One region of the Pseudomonas batumici genome, then DNA from elsewhere that is predicted to be linked to it. Evidence: predicted binding sites of a transcription regulator. Region 1 holds the regulator's gene; each other region holds the start of a gene.
What was found. Region 1 encodes sigma-54, which starts transcription at its own class of promoters, with help from an activator protein. Its sites were predicted from a motif close to ANTGGCATNNANNTTGCTNT; they were not measured.
Positions count from the first base shown of each region.

Region 2: the regulator sigma-54 is predicted to act here: its motif matches at 2,167-2,186, upstream of NUH87_RS25905 (circularly permuted type 2 ATP-grasp protein).
Region 3: the regulator sigma-54 is predicted to act here: its motif matches at 2,256-2,275, upstream of glnA (type I glutamate--ammonia ligase).

Region 1 covers NZ_CP144470.1:2,811,944-2,816,222, reverse strand. Annotated here, with positions in the region: gene NUH87_RS12765 (HPr family phosphocarrier protein) at 1-270, opposite strand, end outside; gene rapZ (RNase adapter RapZ) at 287-1,144, opposite strand; gene ptsN (PTS IIA-like nitrogen regulatory protein PtsN) at 1,147-1,611, opposite strand; gene hpf (ribosome hibernation-promoting factor, HPF/YfiA family) at 1,621-1,926, opposite strand; gene NUH87_RS12745 (RNA polymerase factor sigma-54) at 2,006-3,502, opposite strand; gene lptB (LPS export ABC transporter ATP-binding protein) at 3,690-4,279, opposite strand, start outside.
Region 2 covers NZ_CP144470.1:5,673,775-5,678,053, forward strand. Annotated here, with positions in the region: gene NUH87_RS25885 (YkgJ family cysteine cluster protein) at 10-264, shown strand; gene NUH87_RS25890 (START domain-containing protein) at 308-913, shown strand; gene NUH87_RS25895 (hypothetical protein) at 1,163-1,399, shown strand; gene NUH87_RS25900 (ribonuclease E inhibitor RraB) at 1,600-1,938, shown strand; gene NUH87_RS25905 (circularly permuted type 2 ATP-grasp protein) at 2,219-3,628, shown strand; gene NUH87_RS25910 (alpha-E domain-containing protein) at 3,640-4,279, shown strand, end outside.
Region 3 covers NZ_CP144470.1:3,455,261-3,459,539, reverse strand. Annotated here, with positions in the region: gene NUH87_RS15535 (cupin domain-containing protein) at 161-547, opposite strand; gene glnA (type I glutamate--ammonia ligase) at 752-2,158, opposite strand; gene thiI (tRNA uracil 4-sulfurtransferase ThiI) at 2,490-3,944, shown strand; gene typA (translational GTPase TypA) at 4,084-4,279, shown strand, end outside.

The DNA.
Region 1 (4,279 bases):
CTCGCCCTCGTCGAAATAGTTGTTGATCAGCTTGACCAGTGCGGCCATCGCGTCATCTTCCTGCTCGCCCTCGGTCTTCAGGTGAATCCGGGTGCCCTTGCCGGCCGCCAGCATCATCATGGCCATGATGCTCTTGCCGTCGACCATGCTTTCAGGTGTGCGCCCGGCGCGGATCTGGCAGGGGAACTGGCCGGCAACGCCGACGAACTTCGCTGAAGCGCGGGCGTGCAGACCCAGTTTGTTGATGATTTCAATTTCCAGAGCGGGCATCGCGGTGGGGGTCCTTTCAGCTAAGGTCGCGGTGGCGGACCTGGACGTTCTTCAGGGATTGTTGCAGGGCCTTGCCCAAGCGTTCGGTGAGGTAGACGGAGCGGTGATGTCCCCCCGTGCAGCCGATGGCAATAGTGACATAAGCGCGGCTGCTGGCGGCAAAACGCGGTAACCATTTGAGCAAATAACTGGAAATATCCTGGTACATTTCCTCGACATCCGGTTGTGCGGCCAGGTACTCGGCCACCGCCTGGTCGAGCCCGGACTGTTCGCGCAACTCCGGTTTCCAGTAGGGGTTGGGCAGGCAGCGTACGTCAAACACCAGGTCGGCATCCACCGGCATCCCGCGCTTGAAACCGAATGACTCCACCAGGAAGGCCGTGCCCGGTTCCGGCTGGTTCAGCAGGCGCAGCTTGATGGTGTCACGCAACTGATAGAGGTTCAGGTGGGTGGTATTGACCTTGAGGTCGGCCAGGTCCGAGATCGGCCCCAGCAGGTTGCTTTCGTCGCGGATGGCCTCGGCCAGGGAGCGATCGGCACTGCTCAGCGGGTGGCGCCGACGGGTTTCGGAGAAGCGCTTGAGCAGGGTTTCTTCGTCGGCGTCCAGGTACAGGACATCGCACTGGATATGCCGGCTGCGCACTTCAGCCAGCAGTTCCGGGAACCGCGACAGGTGGCTGGGCAGGTTGCGTGCGTCGATGGATACGGCGACCAGCGGTTGTGCCAGCTCGGTATGGATCAGCGCTCGCTCGGCCAGTTCCGGCAACAGGCCGGCCGGCAGGTTGTCGATGCAGTAATAGCCGCTGTCCTCGAGAACATCGAGGGCGGTGCTTTTACCTGAGCCGGAGCGGCCGCTGACGATGATCAAGCGCATGGTTAATGACCGTTCTGCTCGTCCAGGACCACCTGATACAGGGCCTGGTTGGAGGCTGCAGCGCGGAGTTTGTCGCGGACGTCCTTGCGGTCCAGCATGCTGGCAATCTGCCGTAGCAGCTCCAGGTGGGCATCGGTGGCCGCTTCCGGGACCAGCAGGACGAACAGCAGGTCAACCGGCGCGCCGTCGATGGCGTCGAAATCGATGGGGGCGTCCAGGTGCATCAGGGCGCTGATGGGCGTCAGGCAACCCTTGAGGCGGCAGTGTGGAATGGCAATGCCATTGCCGAAACCGGTCGAGCCGAGTTTTTCCCGCGCAACCAGGCTATCGAAGACATCCTGCATGGCCAGGTAAGGGACTTCGCGGCTGATCAGGTTGGCAATTTGCTCGAGGGCTTTCTTTTTACTGCCGCCCGGCACGTTCACCAGGGAACGGCCGGGGGTCAGGATGCTTTCAAGTCGGATCATGGATGGGTATCAGCGACCTGTACCCTGGAGCAGGTGCAGGTTCTTTTCCTTATGCTTTTTCAGTTGTCGGTCCAGCTTGTCGGTGAGCAGGTCGATCGCGGCATACATGTCGTCATGCTCGGCGTTGGCGACGACTTCACCGCCGTGGATATGCAAGGTGGCTTCAATTTTCTGCTTCAGTTTTTCGACGGCCATGGTCACCTGTACGTTGGTGATCTTGTCGAAATGACGCTCCAATCGGTCGAGTTTCTCGCCGATGTAAGCACGCAGGGGTTCGGTCACTTCCAGTTGATGTCCACTGATATTGACTTGCATACAGCTTCTCCTTCGTTGCCAGTGCATAAAGCGGCAGGCGATTACCTGCCACTGGAACGCTGTAACGGGGCCCTGCCGCCTACATCAGTCGCTTCCGCTCGCTGGAGGGAGCGATCCCCAGAGACTCACGGTATTTGGCGACGGTACGACGGGCCACCTGAATGCCTTGTGCCTCCAGTAAACCAGCGATCTTGCTGTCACTCAACGGCTTTTTCTGATTTTCCGCTGCAACCAGTTTCTTGATGATCGCGCGGATCGCCGTGGACGAGCATTCACCGCCCTCGGAGGTGCTGACGTGGCTGGAGAAAAAGTATTTCAGTTCATAGATACCGCGGGGGGTATGCATGAATTTCTGCGTGGTGACCCGGGAAATCGTCGACTCGTGCATGCCGACCGCTTCGGCGATGTCATGCAGGACCAGCGGCTTCATCGCCTCGTCACCGTATTCCAGGAAGCCGCGCTGGTGCTCGACGATCTGGGTGGCGACTTTCATCAGGGTCTCGTTGCGGCTCTGCAGGCTCTTGATGAACCAGCGGGCTTCCTGCAACTGGTTGCGCATGAAGGTGTTGTCGGCGCTGGTGTCGGCGCGCCGGACGAAGCCGGCGTACTGCGGGTTGACCCGCAGGCGCGGCACCGACTCCTGGTTCAGTTCCACCAGCCAGCGCTCGTTGTCCTTGCGCACGATCACGTCGGGTACGACGTACTCGGCTTCGGTGGACTCGATCTGCGAGCCCGGGCGCGGGTTGAGGCTCTGGACCAGCTCGATGACCTGGCGCAGCTCGTCTTCCTTGAGCTTCATGCGGCGCATCAACTGGCTGTAGTCGCGGCTGCCGAGCAGGTCGATGTAGTCGATGACCAGGCGCTGTGCCTCGGCCAGCCAGGGCGTCCTGGCCGGCAACTGGCGCAGCTGCAGCAACAGGCATTCGCCCAGGTTGCGTGCGCCGATGCCGGCCGGTTCGAATTGCTGGATGCGATGCAGCACCGCTTCGATCTCGTCCAGCTCGATGTCCAGCTCCGGGTCGAAGGCGTCGAGGATTTCCTCGAGGGTTTCGTCCAGGTAGCCCTGATTGTTGATGCAATCGATCAGGGTCACGGCGATCAGCCGATCGGTGTCGGACATCGGCGCCAGGTTCAACTGCCAGAGCAGGTGGCTCTGCAGGCTCTCGCCGGCGGAGGTGCGGGTGGTGAAGTCCCACTCGTCGTCATCGTTGCCGGGCAGGCTGCTGGCGCTGGTCTGGTAGACATCTTCCCAGGCGGTGTCGACGGGCAGCTCGTTGGGAATGCGCTCGTTCCAGTCGCCTTCATCGAGGCTGTCCACCGTCGGCGCGGTTTCCTGCTGGTAGGACGGTTCCTGGATCTCGGTATTGGGGGTGTGCTCGGCTTTGTCGGCCAGCGGGTCGGTATTGTCGAAGTCGTCGCCTTCTTCCTGGCGTTCGAGCATCGGGTTGGACTCCAGGGCCTCCTGGATTTCCTGCTGAAGGTCCAGGGTCGACAATTGGAGCAGGCGGATGGCCTGTTGCAGCTGCGGTGTCATCGTCAGCTGCTGGCCCATTCTCAGGACTAGCGATGGTTTCATGGCAGGGGCTTAACACCTTATTCGCCGGCGCGCATGCGCCATCCACTCTACAGGGCGCCGGGGCGCCAAACATAAGCAAATTATATGCCTGAAACCCGAGGGTTTGCCTAGAGCGCTGTAACAATAAAAATCCTGTGGTTTTTATTGAACGGGACGCGCTCCGGCGCTGGATCTGTTCCCTCGATGTCTACAGTCGGAACTCGTGGCCCAGGTAGACTTCCTTGACCAGTTCGTTGGCCAGGATGGTGGCCGAGTCGCCCTCGGCGATCAGCTGTCCATCGTTGACGATGTAGGCGGTTTCGCAGATATCCAGGGTCTCGCGGACGTTGTGGTCGGTGATCAGTACGCCGATGCCCTTGGCCTTGAGGTGGTGGATGATCTGTTTGATATCGCCTACGGAAATCGGGTCGACCCCGGCGAAAGGCTCATCGAGCAGGATGAATTTCGGCGCGGTGGCCAGGGCGCGGGCGATTTCCACGCGACGCCGCTCGCCACCGGACAGGCTCATGCCGAGGTTGTCGCGAATGTGGCTGATGTGGAACTCCTGCAGCAGGCTTTCCAGCTCCTTGCGGCGGCCGTTCTTGTCGAGGTCCTTGCGGGTCTCGAGGATCGCCATGATGTTGTCCGCCACCGACAGCTTGCGGAAAATCGACGCTTCCTGGGGCAGGTAGCCGATCCCGGCGCGGGCGCGGCCGTGCATGGGCTGGTGGCTGACGTCCTGGTCGTCGATCAGCACGCGGCCCTGGTCGGCCTGGACCAGGCCGACGATCATGTAGA
Region 2 (4,279 bases), 2.9 Mb from region 1:
CTTGTCGTCATGAAGTGCCGTGAGGGCTGTGGCGCTTGTTGCATTGCCCCTTCCATCAGTACGCCGATTCCAGGCATGCCCAACGGCAAGCCGGCGGGAGAACGCTGCCTGCATCTCTCGGTCGACGCGTTGTGCGGTCTGTTTGGCCAGCCTGAGCGGCCCTCCGTGTGCGGGGCTTTCCAGGCCGATCCCGAGGTCTGCGGCGGCAGCCGGGAAGAGGCGATCCGCCTGATCGGCTGGTGGGAGCAAATGACGGCGGCATGAGGTGTGTTCAATGACCGGAACTTCAACAACAAGGAATACAACAATGAGTTCGCTGCATCGAATGGCTGTGGTTTGTGGCTTGACTGTCCTGCTGACCGGCACTGCGTACGCGGAAAACTGGGAAACGGCCAAGGATCAGGACGGTATCAAGGTGTCCCTGAGTGAAGTGGCCAACTCCCAGTACAAGGCCTACCGTGGCGTGACCCTGATCAAGGCGTCCGTGGCCAAGATCCAGGCGCTGCAGGAAGACGTGGTCGGGGCCTGCGCGTGGATTCACGAGTGCAAGTCGCAGAAGCTGCTGAAGAAAGAGGGTGACCTGAGCTGGACCTACACCCAGTTCAAGGCGCCTTTCCCGGTGACGGACCGCGACTCGGTGATGCAGATCACCACCACCAAGGGGGCTGATGGCAGCCTGACCCGCGCCCTCAAGGAAGTGCCAACCTACCTGCCGGAAGAAAAGGGCTATGTCCGTGTCGCCCAGGTGGACGGCTTCTGGAAGCTGGTGCCCAAGGAGGGCGGCATGACCGAAGTGACCTACCAGGTCCATACCGAGCCGGGCGGCAGCGTGCCCTCTTGGCTGGCCAACAAGTTCGTGGTCGATGCGCCGTTCAACACCCTCAAGGCCCTGAAGGAACGCGCCGAAAAGTAAGAGGTTGAAGCCTCCGGCGTTCTCTGCGGTGAAACACCGTCCTGTAGGAGCTAGCTTGCTGGCGATGGCGATTTTTCAGGCGACAACGATGTTGACCATCAGATCGCAATCGTCGGAACGCCGCCCGCAGCAAGCTAGCTCCTACACGTTATGCGGTGTTTTCCTGGGGCAAAGTAAGTTGAACGATCGCCCGTGCCCCGCAGTCCAGATGTTATAAGCCCCTTCATGGGCTTGACCGAGGAGGCACCGATGAGCAAGTGGGCAGTTACCTTCGTCGATGATCATGGCGTGCAGGACACCGAGTACTTCGAGTGCGCACGTCAACCGGACCTGGAACAGGCCGCCCGATTGATTCGCGCCAAGCTGTTGCCGGTCCCTGCCACGCTGGACCTCAATGATCTGGAAGGCCGTACTTCGGAACCGACGGTCAAAAGCCTGAAGGATCAGAACAGCATCCGGATCCTCACTATCACACCGTCACCCTGACCGCGTTTTTTCATCTGCGACCCCTCTGGCAGAGGCGATGGCATCGCGCTACTCTGCAAGGGAGATCAGCGAATGATTCGCTATTGGTCTGGTCTTGTCAGCTACATGCTTGTTTCCCGGTTGTCTTAATGCCAGCGCTGTTCAGTGCCTGGTTCGGGAGTACGGAAAGTCTATCCAACGGTTGCTGAGGAGGACGTTTCATGAGCACAGCCTATCAAGAAGACATCAGCAGCAACGTGCTGCGCCGCATGAAAGAAGGCGGTTTCGATTTCGCACGCATCCATCCCATCGAGTTCTATGCCGTTTTCCCGGACGAGGAGCGGGCGCGCAGGGCGGCAGGCAAGTTTCGTGGTGAATCCTTGAATGCCCAGGTCAGTGTCCGCGACGACGGTGCCTGGTACCTGGAGTTGAGCAAGGTGATGTACGCCACCCACGGCGGTATCGGTGACTTCGAGCAGAACTTCGGCGCGGTGGTCGAGCGCCTGGGCGGCACTATCGAAGGTTGGGGCGTCAAGCACCCGGTACGGGCGCTGAATTGAGAGCGGTTCCTTCCACCAACAACGGCTGACCCAAGGGTTGGCCGTTTTTGTTCGTGCGCACAAAAAAAGGCCGCCCGGGCAGGCGCGCAAAGTCTGGCTATGCTGGTGATAGGCAAAGCCTGCTTCGCAATGAGGCGCGGCTGATCGCATTGGGGCGTTTACTGCACAGCTATGGTGCGGCGCAGGTTGGATGATTATCCAACTGTTTGATATTAAAGCGTTTATGCCGATGGCACGGGCCTTGCGAAGGCTCTTGTGACCGGGTGACAAGGAGCACGGCATGATCCGCACCTATTTTGACGAAATGTACGATGCCGGCGGCCAGGTCCGCCCGCATTACCGGGAGTTTGCTCGTTGGCTGGCCGATACTCCCGAGGAGTTATTGGCACAACGGCGACGCGAGGCCGATCTGCTGTTTCATCGCGCCGGGATTACCTTCACCCTTTATGGAGACGAGCAGGGCACCGAACGCCTGATTCCGTTCGACACCATTCCCCGCAGCATTCCCGCCAGTGAATGGCGCGTCGTGGAGCGTGGTTGCATCCAGCGGGTCAAGGCGTTGAACATGTTTCTCGCCGACCTCTACCACGAGCAGCGGATCATCAAGGCCGGGATCATTCCCGCCGAACAGGTCCTGGCCAACGAGCAGTACCAGCTGGCCATGCAGGGCCTGAACCTGCACCGCGATATCTACTCGCATATTTCCGGAGTCGACCTGGTCCGTGATGGCGACGGCACCTATTACGTCCTGGAAGACAACCTGCGTACGCCCAGCGGCGTGAGCTACATGCTCGAAGACCGCAAGATGATGATGCGCCTGTTCCCCGAGCTGTTCGCCGCCCAGCGCATCGCGCCCATCGACCATTACCCCAACCTGCTGCTCGACACCCTGAAAAGCTCCAGCCCCCTGGACAACCCGAGCGTGGTGGTGCTGACGCCCGGACGCTTCAACAGTGCGTTCTTCGAACACGCGTTCCTGGCCCGGGAAATGGGCGTGGAACTGGTGGAAGGCGCCGACCTGTTCGTGCGCGACGACAAGGTCTTCATGCGCACCACCGACGGCCCGAAACAGGTGGATGTGATCTACCGCCGCCTCGACGATGCTTTCCTCGATCCGTTGGCGTTCAACCCCGAGTCGATGCTCGGCGTGCCCGGGCTGCTGTCGTCCTACCGCTCCGGCAATGTGGTGCTGGCCAATGCCATCGGCACCGGGGTGGCGGACGACAAGTCGGTGTACCCGTTCGTCACCGACATGATCCGTTTCTACCTGGACGAAGAGCCGATCCTGAAGAACGTGCCCACCTGGCAGTGCCGCAAGCCCGAGGAACTGTCCCACGTGCTGGCGCATCTCCCCGAATTGGTGGTCAAGGAAACCCAGGGCTCGGGCGGCTACGGCATGCTGGTAGGGCCGGCGGCGAGCGCCGCGGAGATCGAGAATTTCCGCGCCCGGCTCAAGGCCAAGCCCCACGCCTATATCGCCCAGCCGACGTTGTCCCTGTCGACCTGCCCGACCTTCGTCGAGAGCGGCATCGCCCCGCGCCATATCGATCTGCGTCCATTTGTCCTCTCCGGTCGTGAGACCCGTGTCGTGCCGGGCGGGCTGACCCGCGTCGCACTGCGCGAAGGCTCCCTGGTGGTGAACTCGTCCCAGGGCGGCGGCACCAAGGACACCTGGGTGGTCGAGGATTAAGGAAGCCTGACATGCTAAGTAGAACTGCCTCGGATTTGTATTGGATGTCGCGCTATCTGGAACGCGTGGAAAACCTCGCGCGGATGCTCGACGTGAGTTATTCGTTGTCGTTGATGCCGCAGGACGGTCGCGGCGACGGTCTGCAGGAAATGGCCATGCCGCTGCTGATCACCGGCACCCTCGACGATTACCTGGAGCGTCATGGCGAGCTGCACGCCGACCGGTTGCTGCATTTCTTCGCCCTGGACGCCACCAATCCGGCGAGCATCTTCAGTTGCCTGCGGGCGGCCCGGGCCAGTGCCCATGCGGTGCGTGGGCGGATTACCGCGGACATGTGGGAAAACATCAACGCCACCTGGCTGGAGATTCGCGGCATTGCCGACCAGGGCCTGGGCCGTTATGGCATGAGCCGTTTCTGCGAGTGGATCAAGGAGCGTTCCCACCTGTTTCGCGGAGCGTCCTACGGCACCATCATGCGTAACGATGCCTTTCGTTTCATTCGCCTGGGCACTTTCATCGAACGGGCCGACAACACCCTGCGCCTGCTGGATGCCCGCTATGACATGGCCGGCGACCAGGCCGACGCGGTCAGCGACGGCACGGCCCACGCCTATTACCAGTGGAGCGCGTTGTTGCGGGCGCTGTCGTCGT
Region 3 (4,279 bases), 640 kb from region 1:
AGAGTGGTATGGGGCTCTGAGTAAACGTCACAAGCGCGGCCAGGCGCCAGTCTCTTTTCATGAAGAAGGTGCGGGCTTGTCCCGGGATGTCTATTCACAGCGTGGGATCTTGAAAATGCCGCGAAACCTGTAGGAGCCGGCAAGCCGGCTCCTACAGGGGTCAGAGGTCCGACACGGAGAGCGGTTCTCCCTCGATGCCGGCATAGAACACCAGCAGCTCCACCGGAACCGCGCCGGTCTTGGCGCGGTGCTGGATGTTGACCAGCGCGGCTATTGTGTCGCCCTGTTTCAAGAGCGTGTTCCGGCCGCCTTCCCGGGTCTCGACCCGCACTTCACCCGACAGGATGTAGGCCGCGCTGGGAGTCGGGTGGATGTGCCAGCCCAGTTCGGTGTCGGGCGGAATATTGACCTGCAGCAAGGTCAGCTCGGGCGGGCCCGCCGGATAGCGTTCGTAGGGCGTGCCGTCCCAGGAGCGGGTACTGCGCAGCAATACCTGGGCGCGGGGCTGGGGCGGGGTTTGTGGCTCGGGTGTCGAGATCGAGGTCATGAGCGGGTTTCCAGGTTAACGTCCTTGTACCGCGCATCATGCGCGGTGCCTGTGGTTCCCGGCGCGAGGTCGGGAACCCTAGTTAACGCCCCGCGGCGTCGACCTGCCAGTCTTGAAACGTTTCAAGAAATCTCGTTTTTTACCCATGAAAAAGGCCACCCGAAGGTGGCCTTTCGTTACGCCGCTTGCGCGGGCGCGACTGGATCAGCAGCTGTAGTACAGCTCGTATTCCAGTGGGTGTACGAAGGTACGTACCTTGATTTCTTCTTCGCTTTTCAGCTCGATGTAGGCATCGATGAAGTCGTCGCTGAAAACGCCGCCTTTGGTCAGGAACGCACGACCTTTGTCCAGCTCTTCCAGGGCTTCTTTCAGGCTGCCGCAAACTTGTGGGATCTCTTTGGCCTCTTCAGGCGGCAGGTCATACAGGTTTTTGTCAGCGGCATCGCCAGGGTGGATCTTGTTCTGGATACCGTCCAGACCGGCCATCATCAGTGCGGCGAAGGCCAGGTAAGGGTTGGCAGCCGGATCCGGGAAGCGTGCTTCGATACGACGGGCCTTGGGGCTGTTGACGTAAGGAATACGGATCGAGGCGGAACGGTTGCGAGCCGAGTAGGCCAGCATCACCGGTGCTTCGAAACCTGGGACCAGACGCTTGTAGGAGTTGGTCGACGGGTTGGTGAAGCCGTTCAGGGCCTTACCGTGCTTGATGATGCCGCCGATGAAGTACAGGGCGGTGTCGGACAGACCGGCATAGCCTTCGCCAGCGAAGGTGTTCTTGCCTTCCTTGGAGATGGACATGTGCACGTGCATACCCGAGCCGTTATCGCCGTACAGCGGTTTTGGCATGAAGGTCGCGGTACGGCCGTAGGCATCCGCCACGTTGTGTACGCAGTACTTCAGGGTCTGGACTTCGTCAGCCTTGTTGACCAGGGTGTTGAACTTCACGCCGATTTCGTTCTGGCCGGCAGTCGCCACTTCGTGGTGGTGAACTTCGACGGTCTGGCCCATCTCTTCCAGCGCGTTGCACATGGAGGTACGGATTTCGTGGTCGTGGTCGAACGGTGGAACCGGGAAGTAACCGCCCTTGATACCTGGACGGTGGCCTTTGTTACCGCCTTCCACGTCCTGGTCGGACATCCACGAACCTTGTTCGGAGAAGATCTTGAACATGGAACCGGAGATGTCGGACTTGAACTTGACCGAGTCGAAGATGAAGAACTCAGGCTCCGGACCGAAGAAAGCGGTGTCGCCGATACCGGTGGACTTCAGGTATTCCTCGGCACGACGGGCGATTGCACGTGGGTCGCGGTCGTAGCCCTGCATGGTCGAAGGCTCGATCACGTCGCAGACCAGGATCAGGGTCGGCTCTTCGGTGAACGGGTCGAGTACGGCAGTGCTGTCGTCCGGCATCAGGATCATGTCGGAGGCTTCGATGCCTTTCCAGCCAGCGATGGAGGAGCCGTCGAACATCTTGCCGATTTCGAAGAAATCTTCATCCAGTGCATCACGGGCCGGCATGGTCACGTGGTGCTGAGTGCCTTTGGTGTCAGTGAAGCGCAGATCAATCCATTTAACGTCATGATCTTTGATGAGTTGAACCGACTTCGACATGGTGTCCTCCGGGTGGCTTCGGGCTGGGTAGTGGAGTTAGCCCTGAAAGAGTGGTGATGCCGGCGCGAATATCGGCCAAGGCAACCTGCCTCACAAGAGAGCAAATTGCATGCCAGTGCCCCGTGATGGGTTTTTTGCCCCAATCTCAAGCGTTGCAGCGAGCATAGGCGGATTTTCGGGTATTTGCCGCACCAATATGGTTCTCGAATAATTGTGAATGACCCGTTTTGGTGCGTTCAAAACCATCTGCACAATAACTGGTTAAACCTTGAGCAATTTCCGCTATAATCCGCGCCCCCCTTTTTCGGCCGGCCCTTCGCGCGCTGTTTTCATGAAACTTATCGTAAAAGTCTTCCCCGAAATCACCATTAAAAGCCGCCCTGTCCGGACGAAATTCATCCGCCAGCTGGCCAAGAACATCCGTACCGTGCTCCGCGACCTGGACCCGGACGTGGTGGTGAACGGCGTGTGGGACAACCTCGAGCTGGAAACCGCGCTGAGCGAGCCCAAGGCCTTGCAGGAGCTGACCGAGCGCCTGTGCTGCATGCCGGGCATCGCGCATTTCCTGCAGGTCGACGAATACCCGCTGGGCGACTTCGACGACATCACCGCCAAGTGCAAGCAGCACTTCGGCGCGGCCCTGCCCGGGAAGATCTTTTCGGTGCGCTGCAAGCGGGCCGGCAAGCACAGCTTCACCTCGATGGAAGTGGAGAAATATGTCGGCAGCCAGTTGCGCCGACAGTGCAATGCCGCCGGGATTTCCCTCAAGGCGCCGGAAATCGAAGTGCGGATGGAAATTCGCGACCAACGGTTGTTTGTCATCCACAGCCAGCACAATGGCCTGGGCGGTTACCCGCTGGGTTCCATCGAGCAGACGCTGGTGCTGATGTCCGGCGGTTTCGACTCTACCGTGGCCGCCTATCAGATGATGCGCCGTGGCCTGATGACCCACTTCTGCTTCTTCAACCTCGGTGGCCGCGCCCACGAGCTGGGGGTGATGGAAGTCGCCCACTACCTGTGGAAGAAGTACGGCAGCTCCCAGCGGGTGCTGTTCGTCAGCGTACCGTTCGAGGAAGTGCTGGGAGAAATTCTCGGCAAAGTCGATAACAGTCATATGGGCGTAGTATTGAAGCGTATGATGTTGCGCGCGGCCTCGATCATGGCCGATCGACTGCACATCGATGCGCTGGTCACCGGCGAGGCGATCTCCCAGGTGTCCAGCCAGACGCTGCCGAACCTGTCGGTGATCGACTGCGTGACCGAGAAGCTGGTGATCCGTCCGCTGATCGCCAGCCACAAGCAGGACATCATCAACCTGGCGAACGAGATCGGCACGGCCGACTTCGCCAAGCATATGCCGGAATATTGCGGGGTCATTTCGGTGAACCCCAAGACCCACGCCAAGCGCAACCGCGTGGAGTACGAAGAACAGCAGTTCGACATGGCGATTCTCGAGCGGGCGCTCGAGCGGGCCAAACTGGTGCCGATCGATCGGGTCATCGACGAACTGGGCCAGGATTTGCAGATCGAAGAAGTCAGCGAGGCGCTGGCCGGTCATATCGTGATCGACATCCGTCACCCGGATGCTCAGGAAGACGACCCGCTGGAGATCGCTGGCATCGAGGTACAAGCGATGCCGTTTTATGCACTGAACGCTCGTTTCAAGGAACTGGACCCTACTCGCCAGTACCTGTTGTATTGCGACAAAGGCGTGATGAGTCGCCTGCATGCTCACCATTTGCTCAGTGAGGGGCATGCCAATGTGCGCGTTTATCGACCGAGCTAAGTGCCCGGGGCTGTTTGCCTGTGGCTTGCGTCACCGGCCCCCCGACGCCGCCGTCAAGCTGTAACGGCAAAGCCTGACTCTACTGTAAATCGCTGCCAAGACTTGTCAGCACACCGAATCCTCTGATCGAGATACACAAGTGATCGAAAATCTACGCAACATCGCCATCATTGCCCACGTTGACCATGGTAAGACCACCCTGGTAGACAAACTCCTGCGTCAATCCGGCACCCTGGAGCGCAACGAGCTCAACGACGAGCGCGTGATGGACTCCAACGACCAGGAAAAAGAGCGCGGTATTACCATCCTGGCGAAAAACACCGCCATCAACTGGA